Regions from separate parts of the Massilia sp. UYP34 genome, predicted to be linked through region 3. Evidence: riboswitches for the same ligand, from Rfam matches in the RefSeq annotation. Region 3 holds a riboswitch; each other region holds the start of a gene.
What was found. A riboswitch is a leader RNA that binds a small molecule or an ion and turns the genes downstream of it on or off. The one in region 3 is predicted to bind cobalamin.
Positions count from the first base shown of each region.

Region 1: linked by a shared signal. The riboswitch ahead of ACZ9AQ_RS13065 (TonB-dependent receptor family protein) and the one ahead of ACZ9AQ_RS23675 (TonB-dependent receptor domain-containing protein) in region 3 are both predicted to bind cobalamin.
Region 2: linked by a shared signal. The riboswitch ahead of ACZ9AQ_RS03065 (cobaltochelatase subunit CobN) and the one ahead of ACZ9AQ_RS23675 (TonB-dependent receptor domain-containing protein) in region 3 are both predicted to bind cobalamin.

Region 1 covers NZ_JBWBRF010000006.1:251,417-261,296, reverse strand. Annotated here, with positions in the region: gene ACZ9AQ_RS13080 (hypothetical protein) at 1-136, opposite strand, end outside; gene ACZ9AQ_RS13075 (thiol:disulfide interchange protein DsbA/DsbL) at 133-795, opposite strand; gene ACZ9AQ_RS13070 (cobalamin-binding protein) at 944-1,819, opposite strand; gene ACZ9AQ_RS13065 (TonB-dependent receptor family protein) at 1,824-3,812, opposite strand; cobalamin riboswitch at 3,881-4,120, opposite strand; gene ACZ9AQ_RS13060 (DODA-type extradiol aromatic ring-opening family dioxygenase) at 4,208-5,035, shown strand; gene ylqF (ribosome biogenesis GTPase YlqF) at 5,186-6,133, opposite strand; gene ACZ9AQ_RS13050 (hypothetical protein) at 6,431-7,636, opposite strand; gene ACZ9AQ_RS13045 (hypothetical protein) at 7,646-8,545, opposite strand; gene ACZ9AQ_RS13040 (histone deacetylase family protein) at 8,632-9,564, opposite strand; gene ACZ9AQ_RS13035 (AAA family ATPase) at 9,772-9,880, shown strand, end outside.
Region 2 covers NZ_JBWBRF010000001.1:685,617-695,496, forward strand. Annotated here, with positions in the region: gene ACZ9AQ_RS03045 (phosphoenolpyruvate carboxykinase (GTP)) at 165-2,033, shown strand; gene uvrA (excinuclease ABC subunit UvrA) at 2,142-4,991, opposite strand; gene ssb (single-stranded DNA-binding protein) at 5,436-5,939, shown strand; gene ACZ9AQ_RS03060 (ROK family transcriptional regulator) at 6,192-7,481, opposite strand; cobalamin riboswitch at 7,623-7,842, shown strand; gene ACZ9AQ_RS03065 (cobaltochelatase subunit CobN) at 8,023-9,880, shown strand, end outside.
Region 3 covers NZ_JBWBRF010000035.1:2,678-12,557, reverse strand. Annotated here, with positions in the region: gene cobT (nicotinate-nucleotide--dimethylbenzimidazole phosphoribosyltransferase) at 1-284, shown strand, start outside; gene ACZ9AQ_RS23685 (adenosylcobinamide-GDP ribazoletransferase) at 281-1,063, shown strand; gene ACZ9AQ_RS23680 (histidine phosphatase family protein) at 1,063-1,605, shown strand; cobalamin riboswitch at 1,613-1,845, shown strand; gene ACZ9AQ_RS23675 (TonB-dependent receptor domain-containing protein) at 1,911-3,788, shown strand; gene ACZ9AQ_RS23670 (FecCD family ABC transporter permease) at 3,846-4,868, shown strand; gene ACZ9AQ_RS23665 (ABC transporter ATP-binding protein) at 4,876-5,655, shown strand; gene cobO (cob(I)yrinic acid a,c-diamide adenosyltransferase) at 5,652-6,278, shown strand; gene ACZ9AQ_RS23655 (cobyrinate a,c-diamide synthase) at 6,272-7,576, shown strand; gene cobU (bifunctional adenosylcobinamide kinase/adenosylcobinamide-phosphate guanylyltransferase) at 7,573-8,133, shown strand; gene cbiB (adenosylcobinamide-phosphate synthase CbiB) at 8,127-9,059, shown strand; gene cobD (threonine-phosphate decarboxylase CobD) at 9,052-9,880, shown strand, end outside.

The DNA.
Region 1 (9,880 bases), on a different contig from region 3:
AGATGGTGGTCAGGACAAAGACCAGCGCGAGCGACCACGCGATGTGATTCACGTTACTGGTCTCGAACAAGTTTTCCTCTTTGGGCCGGGACCCTTCGTACATCTTGAGGATCTCGCCTTCGACTTTCTCGGTCATTTTTCCTTGGCTGCCTTCGCCACCAGTGCGTCCAGGACCTGGCCGGTCGCGTTCATCAGCTGGCCCATGTCCTGGATCTTGTTGGATTGCGCCACCGTCGCCGGCGACACGACGTATTTGCCGTCGATGACGACGGTCGGGGTGCTGCTGGCCTTGTACGCTTCGGCGATCTGCGGCAGGCGCTTGAGCTTGGTCTGCACGCCGAACGAGTTCCACGCTTCCAGGAATTTCGCCTTGTCCAGGCCGTTCGCGGTGGCCCAGGCGATGATGTCGTCATCCTTCATCAGGCGCTTGCGCTCGACGTGCACGGCGCGGAACACGCGATGATGGTACTGCTCCAGCTTGCCCATGGCGTCGAGCGTCAGGAACAGGCGGGCTTCGGGATCGCTGGCGCCCTGGAACGGCAGCGGGATGCGGCGCATCACGATGTTGTCGCCCTGCTTCTTGACCCAGTTCACCAGGGTCGGCTCGAACGCGTTGCAGGCGCCGCAGTGGTAGGCGAAGAACTCGACCACTTCGACCTTCTTGCCCACGGTCTGGGTCGGCTGCGGGTTCGCGAGCACGGTGTATTCGGCGCCAACGCGCGGATCGGTTGGCGAAGCATTGGCGAAACCGGCGACCAGGGCAGCGGCAACGAGGGCGAAACGCAGGGTGCGCATAAAATCCTTCCGAAAGAATGAACGAACGACCGCGAGATTACCACTTTTTGTCAATTCCCTGTCCTGGGAGCGCAATTTTTTGCATTTGCTTACGCCTGAAACAGCCGTGTGGTGATTGTCAATCCATGCCGGCGGCGTCGTCAAGTCGTCAAGGGCGGCGCCCGCGCGCCTGTTCGAGCAGCGCGCAGATACGGGCGGCGCCCTCGGCCGTGCGCGGCCCCGCCCGGCTGGTCAGGTCGCCATCGATCTCGAACAGGTTGCCACGTTTGACCGCCGTCATGCCCTTGTAGGGTTGCCAGATCTTCCAGCCGGGATTCGTGGGATCGTCGCGCTTGCCGACCAGGATGACTTCGGGATCGGCTTCGATCACCGCCTCGACGCCAACCTCGGGCGCGATCGTCTTTTGCGCGCCGAACAGGTTGCGGCCGCCGCACAGGCGCAGGATGTCGCTGGCGACATGGTCGTCGTTGAGGGTGTACAGCGGACGGTCCCACACCTGGTAGAACACACCGACCGGCGGCCGCCCGGCGTAGCGCGTCCTGAGCGCCGCGATGCGCGCCCCGTAGTCGTGCGCCGCGCGCCGGGCCGCGGGCTCGGTGCCGAGCAGCCGGCCCAGGCGCAGCAGGTTGTCGCCGACCTGCTCCAGCCGGCTCGGCTCGCTGTAATAGACGGGAATCCCCAGCCGCGCCAGCTGCTCGACCTGGCGCGTCGGGTTGCCGCTATGCCAGACCACCAGCAGGTCGGGCTTCAGCGCCAGCACGCGCTCGACGTCGATCCTGTCGTAGCTGCCGACCAGCGGCAGCTTGTTGGCCGCCGCGGGATAGTCGCTGTAGTTCACGGCGCCGACCACGCGCGCGCCGCCGCCGGCCGCGAACAGCAGCTCGGTGACGTGGGGCGCCATCGAGATCACCCGCTGGGCCGGCCGCGCCAGCGTGACCGTGCGCCCGGCGTCGTCGACGACGGCGATCGCCGCGAGCGCGTTGACTGACGTTGCGGCCAGCACGGCCGCCAGCGCGGACTTCATGGCTTCAGAAGTCGAAGCGCAGCGACAGTTTCAGCTGGCGGCCGTCGCTCGGATAGATGCCGGCGCGGCAGCTGTAGGCCTGGCTGTAGTACTGGCGGTCGGCCAGGTTCAGGCCCGACACCGCCACTTCCCACGGGCCGAAGCGGCGCGCATAGCGGGCGTCGATCGTGGTGAACGACGGCATGCGGGTGCTGCAGCCGTTGGTGAAGTCGTTGCCGTAGCGCTGGCTGTCGACCCAATGGGCGCCGATGTCGGCGCTCTGGCCGTCGCCCGGCGTCCAGGCCAGGCGCGCGGTGACGACATGCCTGGGCACCAGCACCATCTCGCGGCCGGCGTTGGGGCCGTCGCGGAACTCGGCCTGCACGTATTGCCACGCGCCGGTCAGGCGCCAGGCCTTGGCGAAGATCGCCTGCCCTTCCAGCTCCACGCCCTGGCGCCGGGTCGGATCCAGGTTGGTGTTGGCGCCGAAGCCGATGGTCGGGTCGAAGAAGATCTCGTCCGTCAGGCGGTGGCGGAACACGCGCGCCGTCGCCTTGCGTGCCTCAGTGCCGGCGCTGACGCCCAGTTCCAGGTCGCGCGAGGTTTGCGGCTCCAGCACGTCCAGGGTCGAACGGTAGGCGTTCTCGTCGATGTTGGCGATGCGGTAGCTGCGGCCGGCCTTGGCGAACACGGTCACGCGTGGCATCACGTCGATGCTGCCTTCCACGGTCCAGGCGTTGAGCGACTGCCTGCGGTGCTCGCCCACGACCGGCGGGAAGGCCAGCGGGTCGCTGTAGTCCTTCTCGAAGCGCTCGTGGCGAGCGCCGACCGCCAGGCGGGCGTTGTGCGGCGCGTTCCAACGCAGTTCGTCGCGCAGGTAAAACGCTGTCGCGTCCTGGCGCGCGGCGCCGGCCGAGAAATCGGCGCTGACGTCGCGCTCCCAGCGGATCAGGTCGATGCCGGTGACAAACTCGTTGCGCTTGCCGCCGAGGTCGACGGTGTGGCGCAGGCGCGGCGAGAACTGGGTCTGCTCGGATTCGTAGATCGATGCCGAGGTACCGAAGAAAGGGGACACATAGGTCGACGCAACCTCGCGCTCGCGGTGCGACAGCTCGGCCGCCAGCTCGAAGGCGCCGACACGGTGCTCGACGAACGCGGTCAGGCGATCGGTGTCGAGCGAGCCGAAATCATCCGGCGTATTGCTCTGGGTCGGAATGGCCAGGAACTGCGCTTCGGTCAGCGAACCCGGCAGGCGCGAGTCGGACCGCGCGCTCTCGAAACGCAGGCCGGCGCGGCCATTCGGCGCATAGGCGAACTGCACGCCGCCGCTGAAGCTGGTCTGCTCGTAGCGGTTGTTGTCGCGGTAGTTATCGGTGCGGCGGTCGCTTACTGCGGCGTCGAACGACCATGGGCCGGCGCCGTGGGTGACCGACGCGCGCAGGTCGCGGTGGTCGAAGCGGCCGGCTTCGACGAACAGCGAGCCCGAAGTGCCATCCTTGCCGGCGCCGCGGCGGGTGACTATGTTGATCACGCCGCCGGTGGCGCCGTCGCCGTACAGCACGCTGCTGCCGCCGCGCGTGATCTCGATGCGCTCGACCGTGTCCACGGGAATGGTCGACAGCACCGTGTGCGCCAGCTCGTTCTCGTTCAGGCGCACGCCGTCGACCAGCACCACCGTGTTCTGGGCGCTGTTGGTGCCGAAGCCGCGCAGGTCGAGGCCGAAGTCGGGCGAGCCGTCCAGGCTCTGGCGGCCGAACACGCCGCCGATCTTGCGGATCGCGGCATTGACGTCAAGGGCGCCGGCGCTGCGGATCTGCTCGGCGGTGATGACGCTGGCGCCGATCGGCGTGGCCTGGGCCGGAAAGCGCGGGCCGGTGATGAGGACCGAAGGGATCGTGTGCTGGGCGGTTTCCTGGACGCTGTCCTGTGCTGCGGCCTGGGTGGCGAGGGCGGACAGGGCGACAGCGCAAGCCAGTGCGAGTGGCGCGCGGCGCGGTGCGGCTGCAAAAATCATGATGAATGTGTTCTCGATAAAAGGCACCGGCCTGCTTCCCCGCAGCCCGGAGTCAACGGAAACGCATGGCGCTTCCACCTGCTTTGGCCGGTATCCGGGCTGGCAAGCATGGCGGCCTCACCTTCCTGCGCGGCATGCACAGTGGTTGTCGAGAATGCCTGCCGCGCTGCAAATGCAGGCGCGGCGCTTGTTGACCGTTGCGGGGGCAGCACACTTCCATGGCGGCGCGTGGCGCGGCCATGTCGTGTTTCCCGTTTAACTTCGCGCGCCTGGAAGCGCGCGAGAGCACCAAAACGGGGCGATTATACCTTGACAAGATGCAGCCTGACCGGCCGCCGGCAGCTTGCTGCGGGATCGGCTACCATCGTTGTTTTCATGCTTCAGAAGGAACGGCCATGGCGCGTTTACCCACCTATTTCGTTTCGCACGGCGGCGGCCCCTGGCCGTGGATGCGCGAGCAGTACGGTTCGGCCTATGACCAGCTGGCCGCCTCGCTGGCCGCGCTACGCGCCGAGGCCGAAGGAAAGGCCCACGACGCCGTGCGCGCGGTGCTGGTCGTGAGTTCGCACTGGGAGACGCCGCAGTTCATGGTGTCGTCCGGCACGGCGCCCGGCATGATCTACGACTACGGCGGGTTCCCGCCGCACACCTACCAGGTCAAGTATCCGGCCCCGGGCGAGCCGGCGCTGGCGCGGCGCGTGGCTGACCTGCTCGAGGCCGCGGGTCACCCGGCCGCGCTGGACGCCGAACGCGGCTTCGACCATGGCACGTTCTCGATGCTGTACCCGGTCTATCCGGAAGCGCGCATGCCGGTGGTGCAGTTGTCGATCCGGCGCGACCTGGATCCGGCCGCGCACCTGGCGGCGGGCCGCGCGCTGGCGCCGCTGCGCGACGAGGGAATCCTGATCATCGGCAGCGGGCTGTCGTACCACAACCTGCGCCAGTTCGGGCCGAACGGGCGGGAGGCGTCACGCGCCTTCGATGGCTGGTTGCAGCACGCGCTGCTCGAACTCGATCCTGCCCAACGCGAACAGGCCATGCTGCGCTGGGAGGCGGCGCCGATGGCACGGGCGGCGCACCCGCGCGAGGAACACCTGATCCCGCTGATGGTGGCGCTGGGGGCGGCCGAACAGGAGGCGGCGGCCTGCGTCTATCATGAAGACGCGTTCATGGGGAATTTGACGGTGTCGAGTTTCAGGTTCGGGGCGGCGCCGCAGGCTTGAACAATTTGCTGCGGCTCCAGCACGTCGTACCCGCGGAGGCTGGTATCCAAGTACTGTCGGCGCCGTCGAAACGCTAGCAAACTTAGGTACCCGCCTTCGCGGGTACGACGGGTTTGGGCCAACGATGAAAACCGCGGCCCTGGGGCGGCCTTAGGTCCCGCGCTTGCCGCGCGCCGCTTCGTCGGCCTTTGCGGCCGCCTTCTCGGCCGCGATGCGGGCCTTCTCGGCCACCTCGGCCTGATGCTGGGCCAGGCTGGCCGCGCGCGACTCGGGCGTCTCGAGGCTGATGCGGCCCAGCGCACCCTGGCGGTAATCCTGCAAGAGCGTATGCGCCGCCTTTTCGTAATCAAAATCGCCGCCGCGCACGCGGAAACCACGGCGCTGGGCCACGCCTTCGATCACGGCCACGCCGTCCATGCCCTCGGTCTTGAAGCCGTAGCGCGCCGTGAGTAGTTGCGGATAGCGCTGCAGCAGCAGGTCGCCCAGGTATTCGGCCACTTCTTCCTCGACCAGCGCATTGGTGCCGATCGCGTGGCTGGCGGCCAGCATCAGGCCGTCGCTGGCCATGGCGATCTTTGGCCACAGCATGCCGGGGGTGTCGACCAGCACCACGTTCTTGTTCAGGTACAGGCGCTGCTGGGTCTTGGTCACGGCCGGCTCGTCGCCCACCTTGGCCACGCGCTTTTTCAATAGCGCGTTCATCAGCGTCGATTTGCCGACGTTCGGGATGCCCATGATCATGATGCGCAGCGGCTTGGTCGGCACGCCGCGGTGCGGCGCCAGCGACAGGGCCAGGTCCGGGATGCGGGCGACATCGGCCGGCTTCTTGGTCGTCATCGGATAGGCGGTCACGCCTTCCTGGGCATCGTAATAGGCTTTCCAGGCGGCAGTCGCGTTCGGGTCGGCCAGGTCGATCTTGTTCAATATCTTCAGGCAAGGGCGCTGACGAAACTTGCGCAGCTCTTCCACCAGCGGGTTGCAGCTCGCCTCGGGCAGGCGCGCATCGAGGACCTCGATCACCAGATCGATGTTTTCCATCTGCTCGGCCGCTTCCCGCTTGGCCGCGTTCATGTGGCCAGGGAACCATTGAATAGACATACTATTGCTCTCTTAATCTTTCGTCCAAGGCGCTATTTTACGCTGTGCGTCGACATAAACGGTGACACAACCGGTGCGGCGCCGCCACAACGCCGCTTTCCATCGCGCCCGCCGTTGAGCTAATGCAACACGGATGACCTATTCCACGCGCACACTGCCCTCTTGCCTGAACACGACGGAGACGGACATGCGTACACGGGAAAAACTGAAGCGGTCGCCGGCACGCTGGTATGGCGTGCTGATGCTGTGCGGCGCCATCATGGTGTCGGCGCTGGTCGAGCGCTTGCCCCTGCTTCCCTACTGATCCGTCCGGCCCTGCGCATCCGCTCTGCAGTCGGCCGGCGGCAGCGGCGCCTGCGGATCGACGCGCGCCAGCCGCGCCCTGGCCGCGGCGCGGTCCTTCGCATACTCGGCCAGGTAGCGGCTGCGCTCCTCGCTCTGCCACTCGGTATCCGGCACGCCGTCCAGCGAACGGGTGCGGCTGGCAAAGACCTTTCCCTCCAGGCGCGGCAACAGCAGGCGGTCGGGGTCAAGATTCTCGCGCAGCAGATAGCCTTCGACGTCGCGCAGCAGCAGCGGCAGGCGCGGCGCGCCGTCGTGCAGCAGCTTGCCGTGCACCCTGAGCAGCACCTGCTGCGCGCCCTGCCCCAGCACCTCGTTGAAGGTGGCCAGCGCGAATGGCCGGCCGTCCGCATCGTCGACGCGGCCCGTGACCACGTAGCGCCCGGGCAGGCGCACGTCCAGCGGCAGCGCGAACTGCAGCGCGCCGCCGTCGATCGCCTCGCGCGGCGCGGCGCTCCAGCTGGCCGGCGACTGCGGCGAGTAGATGACGTCGAACAGCACGAAGCCTTCGCGGCCGCCGGCCTGGTAGCGCACCTCGAGCCGGATGGTGCCGTGAAAGCCGGCCAGCGCCGTCTGCGCCGGCGCGAATGTCCCGCTCCAGGCGCCGCCCTCGTCGGCGAACGGCACGGCGACCCGCGGCGCCGCACGGCTCTGCCCATAGGTCATGCCCTGGGCCAGCGCGCGGGTGACGACCAGCGGCAGCGGCTGGCCGCCCGCGTCCAGCGCGCGCAGCGAGAAGCGGCCCTCTTCGCCGGCCGCCAGGTAGACCCGCGACTGCGCGCTCTGCAGCTGGATCTCGGGATGGCTGTCGCCGCCCTCGGCCCGCATCGGATTGGTCTCGAGCAGCGGCTGGTTGGGGTACAGCTGGTCGGGATGGTGGCCGGCCGGCCGCGACTCGTGCGGATAGCGCGAATGCGCCAGGTAGCTGCAATAGGTGTGGTCGGTCAGGCGCACCTGCTCGACCAGCTGGCGCCGGCGCGCGGCCTGCTCTGCCTGCGGGGGCGCGGCCGGCGGCGCGGCGATGGACGGGGCGGACGGCGTGGCCGGCGCGGACGGCGCCGCGTCGGACCCCGCCTCGCCGCGGTCCACCAGGACCATCAGCCCCAGGCCGATGCAGGCCGCCACGCCCGCCGCGGCCGGCCAGCGCCAACGCCGCTCCATGCCGGCCCCCTAGTTGGCGGTATTGACCATGGCCTCGCGCACGACCCCGATGATGCCCTCCCAGTTGCCGTCGCCATAGTGGTCGACGCTTTCGCGGTCGTCGCGGAAGGCCACCGAGTGCCAGCTCCACTTGACGCTGCCGCCCTGGTTCGGTTCGGTGCCATAGCGCAGGTCGTCGCAGAACCAGTCGCCCGGATTGCAGAGCGAGCGCCCGGAATTGCCGGCCGCGCCGCCGCTGCTGTGGTAGGCCACGACCTCGTCGTCCTGGCCCGGCAGCAGGAACGAGTACAGGGTGCCGCGCGCGCCGGCGTAGCGGTAGAACCAGATGTTGCGGGTGTCGTTGTGGTTGTACATCGCGCGCGCCGTGCCGGTGCGCAGGTCTTGCACCAGCGGCTCGGAGGTGGTCCAGGCGCCGGCATTGGCAATCTCGGAGCCGCCCGCGGCGCCCGACGCCACCCTGACCCACTTGATGTTCCAGCCGCCCTGCACGCCGCCCGCGTCGCCGCAGACGCCGGCCGCATTCGGCGTGGCGTTCTTGATGCCGCGCGTGGTGCCGCCGAAGTTGGCCAGGGTGTACCCCAGCAGCAGCTCGCCCGCGCTGTAGGCCGCGATATAGCACCAGTTCTGGCCGGTGCAGAAGCAGTCGAGCGCGTCGCGCACGCGCACGCTCTGCGACGAGATGCTGCTGTAGCCGTCCCAGTTGACGGCCTTCTTGTTGACGCCGGCAGGTGTGGTGTCCGGCCCCCAGTAGCGGAAGTCGGCGTAATTGCCGGGCGTGCCGCCGCTGGTGCGGCCGTTGATCCAGAGGGTGTAATTGGCGGCATGCGCGCCCGCGACCTCGGCCAATCCCGCAGCCGCCAGCAGGCAGAGCGCACACAGGGTGTGCTTCTTGTTCGTCTTGTTGTTCACGGTGGACTCCTCCAAGCCCGGCATGCGCCGGTCATGGGTTAGTGCGTGAAATGCGCCGCTGAGTTCCGTGAAGCGGCGCCGACACCTTATTCGAGGTCGGCCATCACCTTCAGGTGCGCCACCACGCTGCGCCCCAGCGCCGACAGGTCGTAGCCGCCTTCCAGGCAACTCACCACGCGCCCGCCGGCGTGTTCCTTGGCCACCGCCATGATCTGGCGCGTGATCCAGGCATAGTCGGCTTCCACCAGGCCCATGCCGCCCATGTCGTCGTCGCGGTGGCCGTCGAAGCCGGCCGAGATGAAGATCATCTGCGGCTTGAAGGCGTGCAGCGCCGGCAGCCAGTGCTCCTGCACCAGCGCGCGCACCGCGTCGCCGGCGCAGTGCGCGGGCACCGGCAGGTTGACGCGGTTGGCCGTGACCGGTTCGACCTCGCTGTAGGGATAGAAGGGATGCTGGAAGAAGCTGGCCATCAGCACGCGCGGCTCGTCGCGGAAGGCGTCGGCGGTGCCGTTGCCGTGGTGGACGTCGAAGTCGACGATGGCCACGCGGTCCAATCCGTGGGCCTCGAGCGCGTGCCGCGCCGCGATCGCGACATTGTTGAACAGGCAAAACCCCATCGGCTCGGTCGGCGTGGCATGGTGGCCGGGCGGGCGCACCGAGCAGAAGGCGTTCGAGACGCTGCCCTTGATGACGTCGTCGGTGGCGGCCACCGCGGCGCCGGCCGCGCGCAGTGCCGCCCGGTAGCTGTAATGACAGAGCGAGGTGTCTCCGTCGAGCGGGTAATAGTCGCCGGGCGTGGCCGGCACGTGGTCGCGCACCAGCGCCAGCGCCCCTGGCGTATGGTTGCGCAGCACCTGCTCGAGCTCGGCGAGCGGCGCGCTGCGCTGCTCGATCAGTCCGTCCAGCCGGGCCAGGATCAGCTGGTCGTCGATCGCCTGCAGGCGGGCCGGGGATTCGGGGTGCCAGTTGCCCATTTCATGCTGCAGGCAGTCCGGGTGGCTGTAAATCGCTGTACTCATGGTGCTCTCGTCTCCGACTATGCTCATCCATTCACACCCTGCGCCGCCGTTCTCGCATAGAATCCTCTGGAACGGCTGGCGGTCGCCAGGGCATGAAGCTTGCCAATGGCGCTAATCTACCACGGCAAGCCGCGGCCCCGCTCGGCCGGCGCCATGGGCGCCCACCGAACGGCGCATCGACCGCATCGACCAACCCACGGAAAATCCATGTTCAATCAACTGCACGCCGCCGCACGCCAGGTCAACCAAGTCGTGGTCGGCAAGGAGCAGCAGGTGCGCCTGGCCCTGACCTGCCTGCTGGCCGGCGGCCACCTGC
Region 2 (9,880 bases), on a different contig from region 3:
AAAGGCTGCCGATCCGACCGCTGTCCCACCGCGATCCTGACCAGACCGCTTGCCCACCGTCGATCCCGACCCATACAGGGTTCCGACCATAGGCACTCTGGTCATTGATTGATCCCGACCCAGCGATCCACCCGAATTCTTAATTGGCATTTGGAGGACTCCCCATGAATCAGCCCGTGATGGGCGGCGTCGCCGCACTGAACGTTCCAGCTTACATCAAACACCAAAAGCTCATCAATTGGGTCGCAGAAATTGCAGCGCTGACCAAGCCTGAGAGCATTTACTGGTGCGACGGTTCGGAAGAAGAATACGACCGCCTGTGCGCACAGATGGTCGCCGCGGGCACGATGAAGAAGCTCAACCCCGCCAAGCGTCCGAATTCCTACCTGGCCTGGTCCGATCCGTCGGACGTGGCGCGCGTCGAAGACCGCACCTTCATCTGCTCCGCCACCAGGGAGCAGGCCGGCCCCACCAACAACTGGATGGAGCCGAGCGAGATGCGCCACACCCTGCACGGCCTGTTCGACGGCTGCATGGCTGGCCGCACGCTGTACGTGGTGCCGTTCTCGATGGGCCCGCTCGGCTCGCCGATCGCCCACATCGGCGTGGAACTGTCCGATTCGCCCTACGTTGCCGTGAACATGCGCATCATGACGCGCATGGGCAAGGCCGTCTATGACGTGCTGGGCCCGGATGGCGAGTTCGTTCCCTGCGTGCACTCGGTCGGCGCGCCGCTGGCCGCCGGCCAGCAAGACGTCGCCTGGCCATGCAATGCCACCAAGTACATCGTGCACTATCCGGAAACCCGCGAGATCTGGTCCTTCGGCTCGGGCTACGGCGGCAACGCGCTGCTGGGCAAAAAATGCTTCGCGCTGCGCATCGCCTCGAACATGGGTTATCAAGAGGCGCAAGCCGGCGGCACCGGGTGGCTCGCCGAACACATGCTGATCCTGGGCGTCGAGTCGCCCCAGGGCGACAAGAAATACGTGGCTGCGGCCTTCCCTTCGGCCTGCGGCAAGACCAACTTCGCGATGCTGATTCCGCCGAAGACCTTCGACGGCTGGAAGGTGACCACCATCGGCGACGACATCGCCTGGATCAAGCCGGCCGCGGACGGCAAGCTGGTCGCGATCAACCCGGAAGCCGGCTACTTCGGCGTGGCCCCGGGCACCAATGAACAGACCAATCCGAACTGCATGGCCTCGCTGCGCGAGAACGTGATCTTCACCAACGTGGCGCTGACCGACGACGGCGACGTATGGTGGGAAGGCATGACGAAGGAAGCGCCGGCACACCTGATCGACTGGCAGGGCAAGGACTGGACCCCGGCGTCAAGCGGCAAGGCGGCGCACCCGAATGCGCGCTTCACCGTGGCCGCGACCCAGAATCCGGTGATCGACCCGGCCTGGGACGATCCGGCCGGCGTGCCGATCTCGGCCTTCATCTTCGGCGGCCGCCGCTCGACCACGGTGCCGCTGGTGACCGAGGCCAACGACTGGGTGGACGGCGTGTACATGGCCGCGACCATGGGTTCGGAAACCACCGCCGCCGCCGCCGGCCAGATGGGCGTGGTGCGCCGCGATCCATTCGCGATGCTGCCGTTCATCGGCTACAACATGAGCGACTATTTCCAGCACTGGCTCAATCTCGGCAAGAAAGTGGCCGCGATCGATCCGGCTGCGCTGCCGAAGATCTTCTGCGTCAACTGGTTCCGCACCGACGACAACGGCCGCTTCGTATGGCCGGGCTACGGCGACAATATGCGCGTGCTGAAGTGGATTCTGGACCGTACCGAAGGCAGCGCCGCCGCCGGCAACCGGCACCTGTTCGGCACCTCGCCGTCGTATGGCGACCTGAACTGGGATGGGGTGGCGTTCAGCGAAGCGCAGTTCACCCAGATCACCTCGATCGACAAGAACGCATGGGCCGAAGAACTGAAGCTGCACGGCGAATTGTTCGACAAGCTGGCCTACCGCCTGCCGCAAGAGCTGGTGGACACCAGGGACCGTCTGGAGAAACAACTGGCCGGCTAAGGCCGGCCGAGTGGGGGAGAGGCCGCTGTTGAAAGCGGCCATATAAAAAAAGAACAGGGGCAACGCCGGTGGCGTTGCCCCTGTTTTACTTGGGCCGAACCGTGAAGGTCAAGCCTTGAGCAGCGGCTTGAGGTACTTGCCGGTCGGGCTGTCCTTGACCTTGGCCACCTGCTCCGGCGTACCCGACGCCACGATCATGCCGCCGCCGGCGCCGCCTTCCGGCCCCAGGTCGACGATCCAGTCCGCGGTCTTGATCACATCCAGGTTGTGCTCGATGATCGCGAGCGTGTTGCCCTGGTCGCGCAGGCGGTGGATCACCTTCAGCAGCAGGTCGATGTCGGCGAAGTGCAGGCCGGTGGTCGGCTCGTCCAGGATGTACAGGGTGCGCCCGGTGTCGCGCTTGGACAGCTCGAGCGACAACTTGACGCGCTGGGCCTCGCCGCCGGACAGCGTGGTGGCGCTCTGCCCCAGCTTGATGTAGCCCAGGCCCACGTCCAGCAAGGTCTGCAACTTGCGCGCGATGACCGGCACCGGCTTGAAGAACTCGTGCGCATCCTCGACCGTCATGTCCAGCACCTCGGTGATGTTCTTGCCCTTGTACTGCACTTCCAGCGTTTCGCGGTTGTAGCGCTTGCCGTGGCAGACGTCGCATGGCACGTACACGTCCGGCAAAAAGTGCATCTCGACCTTGATCACGCCGTCGCCCTGGCAGGCTTCGCAGCGGCCGCCCTTGACGTTGAACGAGAAGCGCCCGGCCGAGTAGCCGCGTTCCTTGGCGGTCGGCACGGTCGCGAACAGGTCGCGGATCGGCGTGAACAGGCCGGTATAGGTCGCCGGGTTCGAGCGCGGCGTGCGGCCGATCGGCGCCTGGTCGACCGAGATCACCTTGTCGAAGTGTTCCAGGCCGTGGATCGCGCTGTGCTCCGCCGGCTCGGTCTGCGAACCGTACAGGTGACGCGACAATGCCGGGTACAGCGTGTCGTTGATCAGCGTCGATTTACCGGAACCCGAGACGCCCGTCACGCAGGTCATCAGGCCCACCGGCAACGTCAGGGTCACGTCCTTCAGGTTATTGCCTTTCGCGCCCGTGATCACCAACTGGCGCGCCGGGTCGGCCTTGGTGCGCTTCTTCGGCACTTCGATCTTGCGCCGGCCGTCCAGGTACTGGGCGGTCACCGAATGCTCGTTGTTCATGATCTGCTCGAGCGTGCCTTCGGCAATGATCTGGCCGCCATGTACACCCGCGCCCGGACCCATGTCGACGATGTAGTCGGCGGTGCGGATCGCGTCCTCGTCGTGCTCGACCACCAGCACGCTATTGCCGATGTCGCGCAAATGCTTGAGGGTGGCGATCAGGCGGTCGTTGTCGCGCTGGTGCAGGCCGATCGACGGTTCGTCGAGCACGTACATGACGCCGGTCAGGCCCGAACCGATCTGCGAGGCCAGGCGGATACGCTGGGCTTCGCCGCCGGACAGGGTGTCCGCGCTGCGGTCGAGCGACAGGTAATCCAGGCCGACGTTGTTCAGGAACTTCAGGCGCGACACGATCTCCTTGATCACGCGCTCGGCGATGTCGCGCTTGGCGCCGCTCAGCTCCAGCTTGTCGAAGTAGTCGAGCGTTTCGCGCAGGGGCTTGTCCGACACCTCATAAATGGCGCGCTGCTGCTCGCCCTGGCCGATCTTGACGAAACGCGCTTCGGTGCGCAGGCGCGCGCCTTCGCAGGCCGGACACTTCTTTTCGTTGATGAACTTGGCCAGCTCTTCCTTGACCGCCATCGAATCGGTCTCGCGGTAGCGCCGCTGCAGGTTGTTGACCACGCCTTCGAAGGTATGCTCGCGGATCACGGTGCGGCCGCGCTCGTTGACATAGCTGAACGGGATCGTGGCCTTGCCGGAACCGAACAGCACGGCTTCCTGCGACGATTTCGGCAATTGCTCGAAAGGCTGGTCGAGGTCGAAGTCGTAATGGGCCGCCAGGCTCTGCAGCATCTGGAAGTAGAACTGGTTGCGGCGGTCCCAGCCCTTGACGGCGCCAGAGGCCAGCGACAGGTGCGGGAAGGCCACGATCCGCTTCGGATCGAAGAACTCGATATGGCCCAGGCCATCGCATTCCTGGCAGGCGCCCATCGGGTTATTGAACGAGAACAGGCGTGGTTCCAGCTCTTGCAGCGAGTAGCCGCACACATTACAGGCGAACTTGTTCGAGAAGACGGTTTCCTTCTCGAAATCCATTTCATAGACCACGGCGCGGCCATCGGCCAGGCGCAGGGCGGTCTCGAAGCTTTCGGCCAGGCGCTGCTTGATGTCCGGGTTCACTTTCACCCGGTCGATCACGACGTCGATGCTGTGCTTCTCGGTCTTCTTGAGCTTGGGCAGTTCATCGATTTCAACAATCTTCGCGGCATTGACGCCGCTGGCGATGCGAAAGCGCACGAAGCCCTGGGCCTGCATTGCCTGGAACAGGTCGCCGTGCTCGCCCTTGCGGCCGGCCACGACCGGCGCCAGGATCATCAGCTTGGTGCCTTCCGGCATGGCGAGCACGGCATCGACCATCTGCGACACGGTCTGGGCCGCCAGCGGCTGGTGCGGGTGCTGCGGGCAATACGGCGTGCCGACGCGCGCGTACAGCAGGCGCAGGTAATCGTGGATCTCGGTGACGGTGCCGACGGTCGAGCGCGGGTTGTGCGAGGTCGCTTTCTGCTCGATCGAGATCGCCGGCGACAGGCCCTCGATCAGGTCGACGTCCGGCTTTTCCATCAGCTGCAGGAACTGGCGCGCATAGGCCGACAGCGATTCGACGTAGCGGCGCTGGCCTTCGGCATACAGGGTGTCGAAGGCAAGCGACGACTTGCCCGAGCCCGACAGGCCGGTGATCACGATCAGCTTGTTGCGCGGCAGGTCGAGGTTGATGTTCTTCAGATTGTGCGTGCGGGCACCACGAATGCGAATTTCTTCCATTAAGTTGGGCAGACTTTCTATCAGTTTTTGCGGGGCCGCAGACGCCAGCGGCGCGGTAGGCGGGCCAATCGGGGAGAACCCGTAAGTGTAGCGCGTTTTTGTTTCGGCTGTACATCTATCCAGTGGTTGGCGTACCATGGATGCCCGTATGGCATGCCTTTCTGGAAAGCGGCGAGCGCCGCAGACAGCCGGGTCTGTCGTATGTGGGCCATTCTCCGGGCGCTTCAATGACAAAACGCTCAGAAAGCGAAAAAATTGTTGGATCCGGAATGCGATGACCGTTTTTCGGGCTGGATTGCACCGTTTAGAACGCTGACTCCAGCCAGTAAAATCCACTTTTGAAACCGCGTCGCTGGCCTCATAATATTGAATTGCAACACCACAGTTCCCTGACGCTTAGTCAACTGCAGAGTCAGGGCTCACAACATTATCCAAGGACACATCATGGCATCAGTCAACAAGGTCATCATCGTCGGCAACCTGGGCCGCGATCCGGAAATTCGCTACATGCCGAGCGGCGACGCCATCGCGAACATCGCGGTCGCCACGTCGTACAAGTCGAAAGACCGTAATACCGGCGAACAGAAAGAACTGACCGAGTGGCACCGCATCTCCTTCTTCGGCCGCCTGGCCGAGATCGTGGGCCAGTACCTCAAGAAAGGTTCGTCGGTCTACGTCGAAGGCCGCCTGCAGACTCGCAAATACACCGACAAGGACGGCATCGAGCGCTACGCCACCGACATCATCGCTGAAAACATGCAGATGCTGGGCGGTCGCCAGGGTATGGGCGGCGACAGCATGGGCGGCGGTATGGGCGGCGGCATGGACGACGACTACTCGGCCCCGCAGCGTCCGGCCCCGCGCCAGGCGCCACCGGCCCCGGCCGCACGTCCGCAGCCGAAACCGGCGCCGAACTTCTCGGATATGGATGACGATATTCCGTTCTGAGGCTGCCAGTCTGATCAGTACGACGAACCCTGCGAGTGCACCACTCGCAGGGTTTTTTTATATGCGGTGATCCACTCGCCTGGCCTGGAACGGCACTCGGCTACCGTTGATATGCAAAATATTCCCGTCCGCCCTTGGCCCGCAGTGCGGCGACGATGTCGTCGAACTCGTCGCCGGCCTCCCACGTGATGGCGCTCGCCCGATTCATGCCGCCGTACCCGGAGGGGTAGACGACACCCCGCGCTCGCCTTGCTAGCGCCGCTCCGCCTTCAGGAACAACCCGTGCGCCGGCGCGAAGTTCGCATGCAGCGGCAGGTAAGCCGCGCCGATCACCTTGGCCGTCATCCCGATCGTCCCCGCCATCACCAGCGGCCGCTCGGTGCCCTGCCAGCTGTAGCGCGTCATCTGCTCCTGCATCGCGGCGATCAGGCGTTCGAGCAGGGGCCGGCTGACGGCGCCGTCGACGATCACGCCATCCAGGTCGAGCAGGCAGGCCGCACCGGTCACGCCGAAGGTGATCGCATTGGCGGCTTCCTCGATCCATTGCAGGGTCACCGCTTCCCACGGGCCGCTCAACAGGCGGTCGTCGTTGAAGGCGAGCGGCGCCAAGCCCGCCTGCGCATGCATTTCTTCCAGCCGCACCAGCGAAGCCGCCCCGAGCAATTGCGGCGCCACGCCGCGTTCGTCCGTTCCAGCCAGGCCCAATGGCATCGAACCGATCGCGCCGGCGTTGCCGAACTGGCCGCTGTGCGGCTCGCCATCGATCACCAGGCCGCCGCCGACCAGGGTGTCGACGAACACGTACAGATAGCTTTTCAGCGTGCGTCCGCGGCCGGCAACCAGTTCGGCCACGCAGGCTGCGATCGTGTCCTTGGCGAAGTCCACGCGGAGCGGCGTCATGGCTTGCAGGCGGATGCGCAGGTCGACCCGGCGCCAGGCTTCGGCCTGATGCGGCAGCAGGCTTTCCAGGCCATGCCAGGTGCCCAGCGTGAGCGGGGCGGCCAGGCCGATGCCGGTCAGGCGCGGCGCCAGTTCCGGGCCAAGAAAGGCGTCCACCTCGCGCAGCCTGGCGTCGATGGCGGCGAAAACCTGTTCCACGTCGGGGCTGGCGTAGGGCGTCGACGACTGCCAGCGCAGCGCGCCCGTGAAATCTAGCAGCACCACGTCCAGCGCGCGCCTGCCGATCTGGATGCCGATCGAGAACGCGCCTTCCGGATTCAGGGCGATCGGCTGCGACGGCTGGCCGACCTTGCCGCGCACGGCGTCGCGCTTGACCACCAGTTGCTCGTCCAGCAGGCGGTTGATGATCACCGAGGCCGTTTGCGTACTGAGCTTGGTCAGGCGCGCGACTTCGGCCTTGGGCAGGCTGCCATGGGTGCGGATCGCCTGCAGCACGACCCGCTCGTTGAACTCGCGCATGCCCACCTGGTTCGAGCCGACGGTGCGCAGCAGCGGCATCGTGGCGGGATCAACGGCGGGAGACGGTGCGTTATAGGGCGGCATGGCGCGGCGTTCGATGGGCAGGGCAGCGGGAGACGGCAAGTATACGTCCTTCCGCTAAATAAACCTATGCGACTTATTTTTCGGGCCGATCGGGCGCGGTTGGTTGCCGCGCCGGGCCTCTTCGCGCTTGCCTGCCAAGAAATAATGCGGTGACAAGCGATCGAACTTGGCGGTAGAATCGCGCCCAATCAAGTGAATGGTGCCTTCCTGCTCGTCTGCAGGGAGGTGAAACGGGAAGCCGGTGACGTGCGCGATAGCCATCGCGCGCCAGTCCGGCGCAGCCCCCGCTGCTGTAAGCCTGACGACCCCGGTCGAACGCCACTGTGCCCCGTGCACGGGAAGGCAGGACCGGGGAAGGAAGACGGCGAGCCAGAAGACCGGCCATCCACGATGCATCCGTACGTCCCGGGGTGAGGGCGTGCCTGTCGGTTGTTCGTCGTTCCTTCTTCGTTTGCTCGCATCATGCGCTGCGATCGTTCGCCCATGCGGCGCGCGCAAGCGTCCCTGTTCATCGTGGAAGGATGACGGCTGCCTGTTGTCGTGCGCGCGTCAAGCGCGCAGCTGAAAGGTCGACGTTCACATGAACACGCTTCTCCTGGTCCGCATCCGCGCTGCGCTGACGTTTCTGCTCGCCTCGTTCTTGCTCACCTCGTTCCTGCTCGCCTGCATGGCGGGCTTTCAGCACGCCAGCGCCGCCACCCTGTTCGCGGTGGTCACCGAGCGCGCCGCGCCGGGCGCCGTCGAAGCCGCCCATCGCCACCTGGCCAGCCATCCGCAAGACCGCATCCTGCTGCGCACCCCGGCCCAGCTGATGGCCGCGGGCGAGCGCGAAGTGGCGCAGTGGATCGGCGGCGCCGACACCATCCTGGCGGTGTCGCTGTTCGGCGACCCGGCGCGGCGCATGAAGGATGCCCTTGCGCGCCACGCCAGGCCGCACGCCGCCGTGCTGGCGCTCAACGGCGAAGCGACCCTGAACCTCATGACGCGCTCGCGCCACGGCAGCCTGGCCGGCTTCTCGCCCGAGCTGCTGCGCCAGCTCTCGGGCGAAGCGCCGCCGCAGGCCGCGCTGCGGGCGGCCGAGGGCGACCCCGCCGCCCGCCACTGGCTGGCCGCGCGCCGCGTGTGGCAGGCGGGCGGCGTCGACAACACCGCGGAACTGATGCGGCACCTGCTCGCGCCAGGCACGCCCCTGGCCGATCCGCGGCCGGAGCCGACCCTGCGCCTGCGCAGGGGGCAGCGCGAGCTGCAGGACGCCGGCGCCTGGGGCAATGCGTCGACGCTCGGCTTGCGCGAGCGCCCGACCGTGGTCGTGCTCGACCTGGCGAACATGGATGGCGTGGTGCCCGCGGCGCTGTGCCGGCGCATCGAAGAGTTCGGCCAGCCCTGCGTGCAACTGCTCACGCGCTGGGGCGGCGCCTCGCGCGAAGCGCTCGAACGGCTGCCCGAGCTGGTGGCGCCGGCGAAACCGGCCGCGCTGGTGGTGCTGCAGGACTTCGTGGTCGGCGCCGCCGAGGGCCGGGAGGCGGTGGAGGATGCTTTCAAGCGTTTGGACATCCCGGTGTTCAAGGCGATCCGCCTGTCGGACCGCACCGCGATGCAGTGGCAGCTGTCGCCCGACGGCTTGCCGCCCGATTCGGTCCAGTACCGCGTGGCCCTGCCCGAGCTGCAGGGCATCGGCCAGCCGATGGTGGTGGCGGCCCTGGGCCAGGCCCGGCGCGACCGCCAGACCGGCATCGAGAACCGTCCGCCCGTGTTGCTGCCGGCCGAAGTCGACCGCCTGTCGGGGCGCGTGGCGCGCTGGCTGGCGCTGCGCGCCAAATCGAACGCGGACAAGAAGATCGCGATGGTCTACTACAACCATCCGCCGGGCCGCCAGAACATCGGCGCCGACAACCTCAACGTGCCGGAGTCGCTGTTCGGGATGCTGCATGCGCTCAAGGCGGCGGGTTACACGGTCGGCGAGCTGCCGGCTTCGCCCGAGGCGCTGCTCGACATGATCATGGCGCGCGGCGTCAACCTGCCGGAAGACCGCGCCGCCCTGCGCGAAATGGCCGGCGCCGTCAACGGCGTCCCGGCGCAGGAGTACGCGCGCTGGTTCGCGACCCTGTCGCCGCGGGTGCGGGGCGAGATGCGGGACGGCTTGCTGGGGCGCCTGCATGCCGACGTGCTGGCGGCCGAAAAGGCCGGCGAACGCGCGCTGGGCCGCAAGCAGGCCGCGACCGTGATCGAGGAGCTGCTGCACCTGGTCGAAGGCGTCGATCACCCGCAGCGCGTGCAGGCCACACGCGACCTGCATGCGCTGGAAGACGGCTATATGGCCTGCCTCGACGAAGCCAGGGCGCGTGCCTGCCAGTCGCTTGCGCCCCTTTACCGGCGCCTGATCGGATACGGCATCGAAGGCATGCGCGGCTGGGGGCCGGCGCCGGGCAAGGTGATGG
Region 3 (9,880 bases):
AGGTGCTGCTGATCGATGGCTTCATCGTCACCAGCGCGCTGCTGGTGGCCGCGCGCCTGCAGCCGAACATCCTCGATTACTGCGTGTTCTCGCACTGCTCGGGCGAGCATGGCCACGCCCTGCTGCTCGAGGAGCTCGGCGCCCGTCCGCTGCTCGACCTTGGCCTGCGCCTGGGCGAAGGCACCGGCAGCGCGCTCGCCCTGCCCCTGCTGCACGCCGCCGCCAACTTCCTCAACGAGATGACCACCTTCGCCTCGGCGCAGGTCAGCGAACGCTCGGCATGACGCACCAGCTGCGCCTGTTCTTCATTGCGCTGCAGTTCTTCACGCGGCTGCCGATTCCGCGCTGGGTCGGTTTCGAACCAGGCTGGCTGAACCACGCGTCGCGCTACTTCCCGCTGGTGGGCGTCGTGGTCGGCGGCATCGGCGCGCTCGTCTACCTGGTGGCCGCGCACTGGCTGCCCGCGCCGGTGGCGGCCGTGCTGTCCACCGCGGCCACCATCTACCTCACCGGCGCCTTCCATGAAGACGGCTTCGCCGACACCTGCGATGGCCTGGGCGGCGGCATGACGAAGGAACGCGCGCTCGAGATAATGAAGGATTCGCGCGTCGGCGCCTATGGCGCGATCGGCATCGTGTGCATGCTCGGTGCGAAGCTGGCCCTGCTTGCCAGCCTGCCGCCAGCCAGCGCCATCGGCGCCCTGCTGCTGGCTCATCCCCTCTCACGTCTGGCCGCCACCTCCCTGATCTGGCAGATGGAGTACGCCCGCGCCGAGGGCAAGGCCAAGCCGCTGGCGGTGCGCATGAGCGATCGGGAGTTCGGCATCGCCGCCGTCACCGCACTGCTGCCCGCGCTTGGCTTGCTGGCCTTCGGCCTGCTCGACCTGGCCGCGATCGCCGCCGCCGTGGTCGCTGCCATGGTGGTCACCTGCTGGCTGGCCCGCAAGCTCACGCGCCGGCTGGGCGGCTATACCGGCGACTGCCTCGGCGCCGTGCAGCAGCTGGCAGAGGTGGCGATCTATCTCGCGGTGCTGGCCACGCTCGGCCGCGGCGCGCTGGGCTGATGCGCCTCTACCTGGTGCGCCACCCACGGCCCGAGGTGCCGGCCGGGCACTGCTACGGTCGCAGCGACCTGGCGGCGAACCAGGCCGACGTCGAACGGGTGCTGGCCGCACTGGCGGGCCAGGGACTGCCCGGCGCGATGCCGGTCTACGCCAGCCCGCTGATCCGCAGCGCGGTCCTGGCGCAGCGGCTTTCGCCGGCGCCGGTATTCGACGCCCGCCTGGCCGAGATCGACTTCGGCGCCTGGGAAATGCGCAGCTGGGACGACATCCCCCGCGCCGAGATCGACGCCTGGAGCGCCGACCTGCTGCATTACCGCCCCGGCGGTGGCGAAAGCGTGATGGACGTGGCCGCGCGCGTGGCGGCCTTCGATGCCGATATCCGGCGCGCTGAACACCCACAGGCCCTGATCGTCTGCCACGCCGGCACCATGCGCCTCCTGCATTCCCTGTACCTCGGCGGCACGCTACTCGATGCCGCGCTACGTGCGGCCCAGGCGCCACACCGGATCGACTATGGCGAAGTGATGATGCTGGAAACCTGACGACGCCTTATAATGGGCGCGTTTTGGTGCTCGCGCCTGCGTTCGCAGTCGCAGTTAAACGGGAAACACGAAGCTCCTTTCAAGGGCCAACGTGTGCTGCCCCCGCAACGGTAAGCAAGTGCCGCATGCTCTCCCCGAGCCATGCGGCAAACCGCCCCCTCATACCACTGTGCGCGAGCATGGGAAGGTCGGACGGCCATACTTGTCAGCCCGGATACCGGCCAAAAGGTGGCGTCGCCTCGCGCGATGCCGTTCAATCTGGCCTACGGGGACGTCGGCTGGTTGCCCTTGATAAGAAACAATTCATGAATTTTCCAGTAACCCGGCAAGCCGCCGCGGTCTCGCTTGCCCTCGCCGTCATCTCGTCCGCCGCCGTCGCCGACGCTCCTTTACCGGCTCCTTCGCCTGCTCCTGCGCCTGACGCCACGCCCACCGCCGACACCGTGGTCGTCACCGCGACCCGCACCGCGCAGCGCGCCGCCGACGTCATCGCCGACACCACCGTCATCGGCGCCGAAGAAATCGCGCGCTCCGGCGCCGGTTCGGTGGCCGACATCCTGCGCCGCCAGCGCGGCATCGAAATCTCGCGCAACGGCGCGGCCGGCGCCGCCACCAGCGTCTTCATCCGCGGCGCCAACGCCAACCAGTCCGTGGTCCTGATCGACGGCGTGCGCTTCGGTTCGGCGACCACCGGCACCGCCAGCTGGAACGCAATCCCGCTGGGCGCCATCGACCGCATCGAGATCGTCTACGGCCCGCTCAGCACCCTGTACGGCGCCGACGCCATCGGCGGCGTGATCCAGATCTTCACCCGCAAGGGCGAGGGCGCGCCGGTGGTCACGGGCTCGGTCGGCGTGGGCAGCAACGCCACCCGCCAGCTGGATGCCGGCATCTACGGCAGCAGCGGCGGCCCGAACGCCGTCAGCTACGCGTTCGGCGCCGGCTACGAGGACTCGGACGGTTTCTCGTCGACCCGCCCGGGCGCCTTTGGCTACAACCCGGACGAAGACGGCTACCGTCGCCGCAACGCCAACGGTCGCGTGACGATGGCGCTCGCGCCGGGCCACGAGATCGGGGCCCAGTTCCTGGCCAGCCGCCTGTACAGCCAGTACGACAGCGGCGCCGCCAGCTACGACGTCCACAGCGACAACGACCTGAATACCGCCGCGGTCTTCATGCGCAACCAGATCCTGCCAAACTGGCACAGCACGGTGCAGTACGCGCGCTCGGAAGACAAGTCGGGCAACTTCACCAATGCGACGCCGTCCGGCGCCAGCCGGATCGACACCCGGCAGGACGAATTGAGCTGGCAGAACGACATCGCCATCGGCCAGGACACCCTGCAACTGCTGTACACGCACCGCAAGGAAGAAGTCGACTCGATGCGCCGGTCGCGCATCACCAATTCGTATGCGGCCGCCTACTCGGCCAGGCGCGGCCCTCACCTGGCCGACGTCAGTGCGCGCCACGACCGCTCGGTCTACGGCAGCAAGAACACCGGCGCCGCCGGCTATGGCTATGACTTCGGCAACGGCCTTCGCGCCACCGCCAGCGTCGGCACGAGCTTTCGCGCCCCGACCTTCAACGAGCTGTACTTCCCCGGCTACGGCCTGGAAACCAACAAGCCCGAGAAAGGCCGCAACCGCGAAGTGGGCCTGCGCTACGACGGCAACGGCTACCGGCTGGATGCGACCTACTTCCACAACCGCCTGACCGACATGATCGTGTCGAGCACCCCGTGCCCGGACGGCGTCAACCGCAGCTGCGCCTACAACGTCAACGAAGGGCTGCTCGAAGGCTTCTCGCTGGCAGGCAGCACCCGCCTGATGGGCGTCGACCTGCGCGCCAGCCTCGACTGGCAGGATCCGCGCGACGAGACCACCGGCAAGCAACTGGCGCGCCGTGCGAAGAAGCACGCCAGCTTCGGCGCCGACTACACGATGGGCACGCTCAAGACCGGCCTTGAACTGACGGTGTCGGGCGAGCGTTTCGACGACGCCGCCAACAACCGTCGCCTTGGCGGCTACGGTTTGCTGAACCTGCACACGACCTGGCAATTCACGCCCGACTGGTCGCTGCTGATGCGCCTGGACAACGTCGCCGACAAGCAGTACGAGATCGCGCGCAACTACGGCACCAGCGGCCGCACCTGGTTCGCGGCCCTGCGCTACGGCATCCGTTAAGCTATAACCCCTGCCCGCGGCAACCAGGCCGCGGGTGTCCGACACCGACAGGCCAGCATGCAAGCATCCGTCCCGCCGCTACGCCAGCGCGCCACGCTCATCGTCGGCGCCATGCTGGCGTTTTCCATTGCCACCCTGCTGTTCGCGGGCATGACCGGTTCGATCCGGGTGCCGCTGGACGAGATTCCCGGCGCGCTGCGCCAGCTCGCCAGCGGCCATCCCGATTCGCTCTCCGCTTCCCTGCTCGAGCTGCGCGCCAGCCGCGCGCTGGTGGCGTTCGCGACCGGCGGCGCGCTGGCCCTGGCCGGCCTCATGATGCAGGCGCTGCTGAGGAACCCCCTGGCCGATCCGTACGTGCTGGGCGTGTCGTCGGGCGCCTCGGTGGGCGCCCTGCTGGCGCTGCTCCTGATGGCCTCCACGCTGATGGTCGACGCCGCCGCGCTGGTGGGGGCCATCGGCGTGGCCATGCTGCTCTACCTGCTGGCCCGGCGCGGCTTGCGCGGCGACCAGGCGCTTGACTCCGGCGCCTCGATGCTGCTCCTGACCGGCGTGATCATCTCGGCCCTGTGCGGCTCGATCGTGACCCTGATGCTGTCGATCGCGCCCGAGGGGCGCCTGCGCAGCATGATCTTCTGGCTGATCGGCGACCTGGCTGGCGCACCGCTGCGCCTGGCGCCCTGGCTGGTGCTGGCGGGCTGCCTCCTGTATGCCATGCGCAATGCGCGCGCCATGAACATGGTCGCGCTGCATGCCGAGAATGCGGTGACGCTGGGCGTGCGCGTGGGCGCGCTGCGCAAGGGCCTGTTCTTCGTCTCGGCCCTGCTCACCGCCAGCGCGGTCACCAGCGCCGGCTCGATCGGCTTCGTCGGCCTGATCGTGCCGCACGCCTGCCGCTTCGCCTTCGGGCCCGACCACCGGGTCTTGATCCCGGCCGTCGTGCTGGCCGGCGGCGCCTTCCTGGTGCTGTGCGATACGCTGGCGCGCACCATCGTCGCGCCGCAGCAACTGCCGGCCGGCGCCATCACGGCGATGATCGGCGCACCGGTCTTCCTCTACCAGTTGCACCGCCTGCGCAAATGAGCACGAAATGAGCACAATCTCCACCCTCGACCTGCTGCTGTCCGTCGGCGAGCGCACCCTGGTGCGGGGCCTCGACTGGACCGCCCGCGCCGGCGAATGCTGGAGCGTCATCGGCCGCAACGGCGCCGGAAAAAGCACCTTGCTGCGCACCCTGGCCGGCCTGCAGCCGCCCAACGCCGGATCGGTCCAGGTGAACGGCCGGGCGCTGAGAGACTGGCCGCTGACCGAGCTGGCGCGCGAGCGCGCCTTCCTGGCCCAGTCGCGCCACGACGCTTTTGCCTACACGGTGCTGGAGAGTGTGCTGTCGGCGCGCCACCCTTACCACGCCGACCGCTACTGGGAGGGCAGCGACGACCACCAGGCCGCCCTGCAGGCCCTGGCCTCGATGGAAGTGGACGACCTGGCCGCGCGCGACGTGCGCACCCTGTCCGGCGGCGAGCGCCAGCGGGTGGCGATCGCCGCCCTGCTGGCCCAGCAAACGCCGCTGCTGCTGCTGGACGAACCGGCCAATGCGCTCGACCTGGCGCACCAGGTGAGCGTGATGGGGCTCCTGGCCCGCCTGTGCCGCGAGCAGAACCGGACCGTGGTCATGATCGGCCACGACCTGAACCTGGCTGCGCGCATCTCGACCCACGTGCTGCTGCTCATGGGCGATGGCCGCTGGACCGCCGGCCCCACCGACCAGATCATGCGCCCGGCGCTGCTGGGCGACTACCTCGGCCATCCGATCGACATGATCGAACACGGAGGCCGCCGCATCTTCATCCCCAAGGAGGGTTCCGCATGACCGACATGACGCCAGACCAGACCGCTGCCCTGAACGAACGCCACCGCGCCCGCATGGAGCGCAAGAAGGCGGTCATCGATGCAAAAATCGCTGCGGCCGACAAGGAAATCGGCATCGTCATCGTCAACACCGGCAACGGCAAGGGCAAGAGCTCGAGCGCGTTCGGGATGGTGGCGCGCGCGCTCGGCCACGGCATGCAGGTGGGCGTAATCCAGTTCATCAAGGGCGCCATGTCGACCGGAGAAGAAACCTTCCTGCGGCGCTTTCCCGACGAGGTGCGCTTCCATGCGATGGGCGAAGGCTATACCTGGGAAACGCAGAGCCGCGAGCGCGACATCGCCAAGGCTGAGGAAGCCTGGGCGCTGGCCCGGCAGTTCCTGTCCGATCCCGCGATCGGGATGGTGGTGCTCGACGAACTGAATATCGCCCTAAAGTACAAATACCTCGACGTGCACACCGTGATCGCCGACCTGCTCGATCGTCCGGTGATGCAGCACGTGGTGATCACCGGCCGCGCCGCGCCGCCGGAACTGATCGCGGTGGCCGATACCGTCACCGAAATGAACGTGGTCAAGCATGCGTTCAAGGCGGGCATCGCGGCCCAGGCGGGGACCGAATGGTGACCGGCGCCCGTATCGTCCTGGTGGCGGCGATGTCGTCCGGCCAGGGCAAGACGACGGTGACTGCCGCGCTGGCGCGGCGTCTCGTGCGCATGGGCAAGCGCGTGCGGGTGTTCAAGTGCGGCCCCGACTTCATCGACCCGATGCTGCTCGAACGCGCCAGCGGCGCGCCGGTCCACAATCTCGACCTGTGGATGGTCGGCGTCGACGCCTGCCGCCAGCGCCTGCACGACGCCGCGCGCGAGGCGGATGCGATCCTGGTCGAGGGTGTGATGGGCCTGTACGACGGCTCACCGTCGGCGGCGGACCTGTCGCGCGAATTCGGCATCCCCGTGCTGGCGGTGCTGGACGCCTCGGCGATGGCGCAGACCGCCGGCGCGGTGGCGCAGGGCCTGCGCGACTATGGCCCCGTCGAGATGGCCGGCGTGATCGCCAACCGCGTCGCCAGCAGCGGCCACGCGGCGATGGTGAAGGAGTCGCTGCGCGACATCGCGCTGATCGGCACCCTGGCGCGCCAGGACGATCAGCTGCCCGAGCGCCACCTGGGCCTGGTGCTGCCGGGCGAGGTCGAAGAGCTGGACCGCATCCTGGATGCGCTGGCCGACGACATCGATGTCGATGGGGCGGCGTGGGATGCGCTGCCCGTCATCACGCCCGCATCCACGGCCACGGCCACGGCCCTGTCGCCAATAGAGCCGCTGCTGGCGGGACGCACGATCGCGATCGCGCGCGATCCGGCCTTCGTCTTCGTCTACCCGGCGAATATCGACCTGCTCGGGCAACTGGGCGCGCGCATCAGGTATTTCGCGCCGCTGTCCGACGAAGCGGTGCCGGAAGACGCCGATGCCGTCTACCTGCCGGGAGGCTATCCCGAGCTGCACGGCGCGCAGCTGCAAGCCGCCCAGCGCTGGCGCGACTCCATTCGCGCGGCGCACGCGCGTGGCGTGCCGATCGTCGCCGAGTGCGGCGGCATGATGGCGCTCGCCGATGGCCTGACCGATGGCGAGGGACGCCGCTTCGAGATGGCCGGGCTGCTCGCCGGCGAAGTCAGGATGCAGAAGCGCCTGGGGGGACTGGGCATGCATGCGATGCCGACGCCGCAGGGCGAGATCCGCGGCCATACCTTCCATTATTCCGTGCTCGACTCGCAGGTGGCGCCGCAAGCGCATACCGTGAAGCAGCGGACCGGCGCCCAGGGCGAAGCCGCCTACCGGGTCGGCTCGCTGTTCGCGTCCTACTTCCACGGCTACTTCCCTTCCAATCCGCGCGCGGTGGCCGCCCTGTTCGGAGCGCGGCCGTGAGCGTGACCCTGGTCTTCGGCGGCGCGCGCTCGGGCAAGAGCGCCTGGGCCGAGCGCATCGCGCGCGAATCGGGCAAGGAGGTCGTCTATGTCGCCACCTCGTGCGCCGGCGACGGCGAGATGGCCACGCGCATCGCCCATCACCGCGAGCGGCGCCCACCCGAGTGGCGCACGGTCGAAGAAGAACTGGCGCTGGCGCCCACGCTGCGCGACTGGTGCGCGCCGCAGCGCCTGGTGCTGGTCGACTGCCTGACGCTGTGGCTCAGCAACCTGATGTTCTGCGACGGGCGCGACTATCCCGAGGTCGGCGCGATCGAGTTGCCGCCACGCTTTCATCAGGAGCGCGCGGCGCTGCTGGCCCTGCTGGACGCCGGTCCTGCGGGCGACGTGATCTTCGTTTCGAACGAAGTCGGCATGGGCATCGTGCCCTGGGGCGCGATCTCGCGCAGCTTCGCCGATGAAGCCGGCCGCCTGAACCAGGCGGTGGCGGCGCGCGCCGACCGCGCGGTGCTGGTGGCGGCCGGCCTGCCGCTGGTATTGAAGGGAGCGCCGTGCTGACCGGCCTGTCGCTGTCCACGATCGCGCTGCTGCTCGTCGCCGGCGTCGCGCTCGACCTGCTGCTGGGCGAGACGCGGCGCTGGCATCCATTGGTCGGCTTCGGCAAGCTGGCCGGCTTCATCGAGCGGCGACTCAACCATGGGCAGTCGCGCCTGGCGCGTGGAAGCCTGGCCTGGGCGCTCGCCGTCCTGCCATTGAGCCTGCTGTGCCTGGCGCTGACCGACCTTGCCGGCGCATGGCTGCATGCGGTGCTGCTCTATGTCTGCGTTGGCCTACGCAGCCTGCGCGACCATACGTTGCCGATTCACGCGGCGCTGTGCGCCGGCGAGCTGGCGCAGGCGCGCACGCTCACGGCGCGCATCGTCAGCCGCGACACGGCGCACGCCGACGAATCCGACCTGGCCAAGGCCAGCGCCGAATCGCTGCTCGAGAACGGCAACGACGCCGTGTTCGGCACGCTGTTCTGGTTCATCCTGCTGGGCGGACCAGGCGCGGTGCTGTTCCGGCTGGCGAACACGCTCGATGCGATGTGGGGTTATCGCAGCGAGCGCTTCAACCTGTTCGGCCGCTGCGCGGCGCGTATCGACGACGCATTGAACTACCTGCCCGCGCGCCTGACCGCACTGTCGTACGTGCTGCTGGCGGGCAGCGGTCGCGCGCGCGCCTGGCGGTGCTGGCGCGCCCAGGCCCCGGCCTGGAGCAGCCCGAACGCCGGGCCGGTGATGGCCAGCGGCGCCGGCGCCCTGGGCGTGTCGCTGGGCGGCGCCGCCGTCTACGATGGCGAAGTGGAACAGCGTCCGCCGCTGGGCCTCGGGCCTGCCGCCTGCGCCGGCGACATCCTGCGCGCCTGGCGGCTGGTGCTGCGCACGACGTGGCTGTGGGCCGGCGTGGTCTGCCTGCTGGCGGCCGGAGTGTCATATGCTTGAACACGGCGGCAACCTGCGCGACGCCGCGCGTCGCTTTGGCCGCGACGACTGGGTCGATCTGTCGACCGGGATCAATCCGCATGGCTATCCGGCGCCGGCGCCGTCGAGCGCGGCGTGGCGCCGCCTGCCCGAGTCCGACCCGGCCCTGCTCGCGGCGGCGTGCGCGTTCTATCGCGCGCCGCAACTGCTGCCGGTGGCCGGGACCCAGGCGGCGATCCAGGCCCTGCCGCGCTTGCGCGCGCCATCGCGTGTCACGGTCTCGAGCCCTTCGTACGCCGAACACGCGCACCATTGGAACCTGCACGGCCACACACGGCGGCTGGCGCCATATGCGAAGCTGGATGCCGCGGTCGGCGACAGCGACGTCGTCGTGGTCGTCAATCCGAACAACCCGACCGGCGAGACCATCGCGCCCGAACGCCTGCTCGACTGGGCGGCGCGGCTGCATGCGCGCGACGGCTGGCTGGTGGTCGACGAAGCCTTCGGCGATACCATGCCCGCGCTGAGCGTGGCGCAGTACGCGGCGCAGCCGGGATTGATCGTGCTGCGCTCGATCGGCAAGTTCTTCGGGCTGGCCGGACTGCGCCTGGGCTTCGTCGCGGCGCACGACCGCGTGCTGGCGGATCTGGCCGACCTGCTCGGGCCCTGGGCGGTCAGCGGTCCGGCGCAGGAGATCGCGCTGCAGGCGCTGGCCGACACGGACTGGCAACAGGATACGCAAGCCCGTCTGGCGCAGGCCGGTGAACGGATGACGCGACTGCTGCAGGGGCACGGCATCGCCAGCACCGGCACGCCGCTGTTTCGCTGGTGGCCCGAGGCGC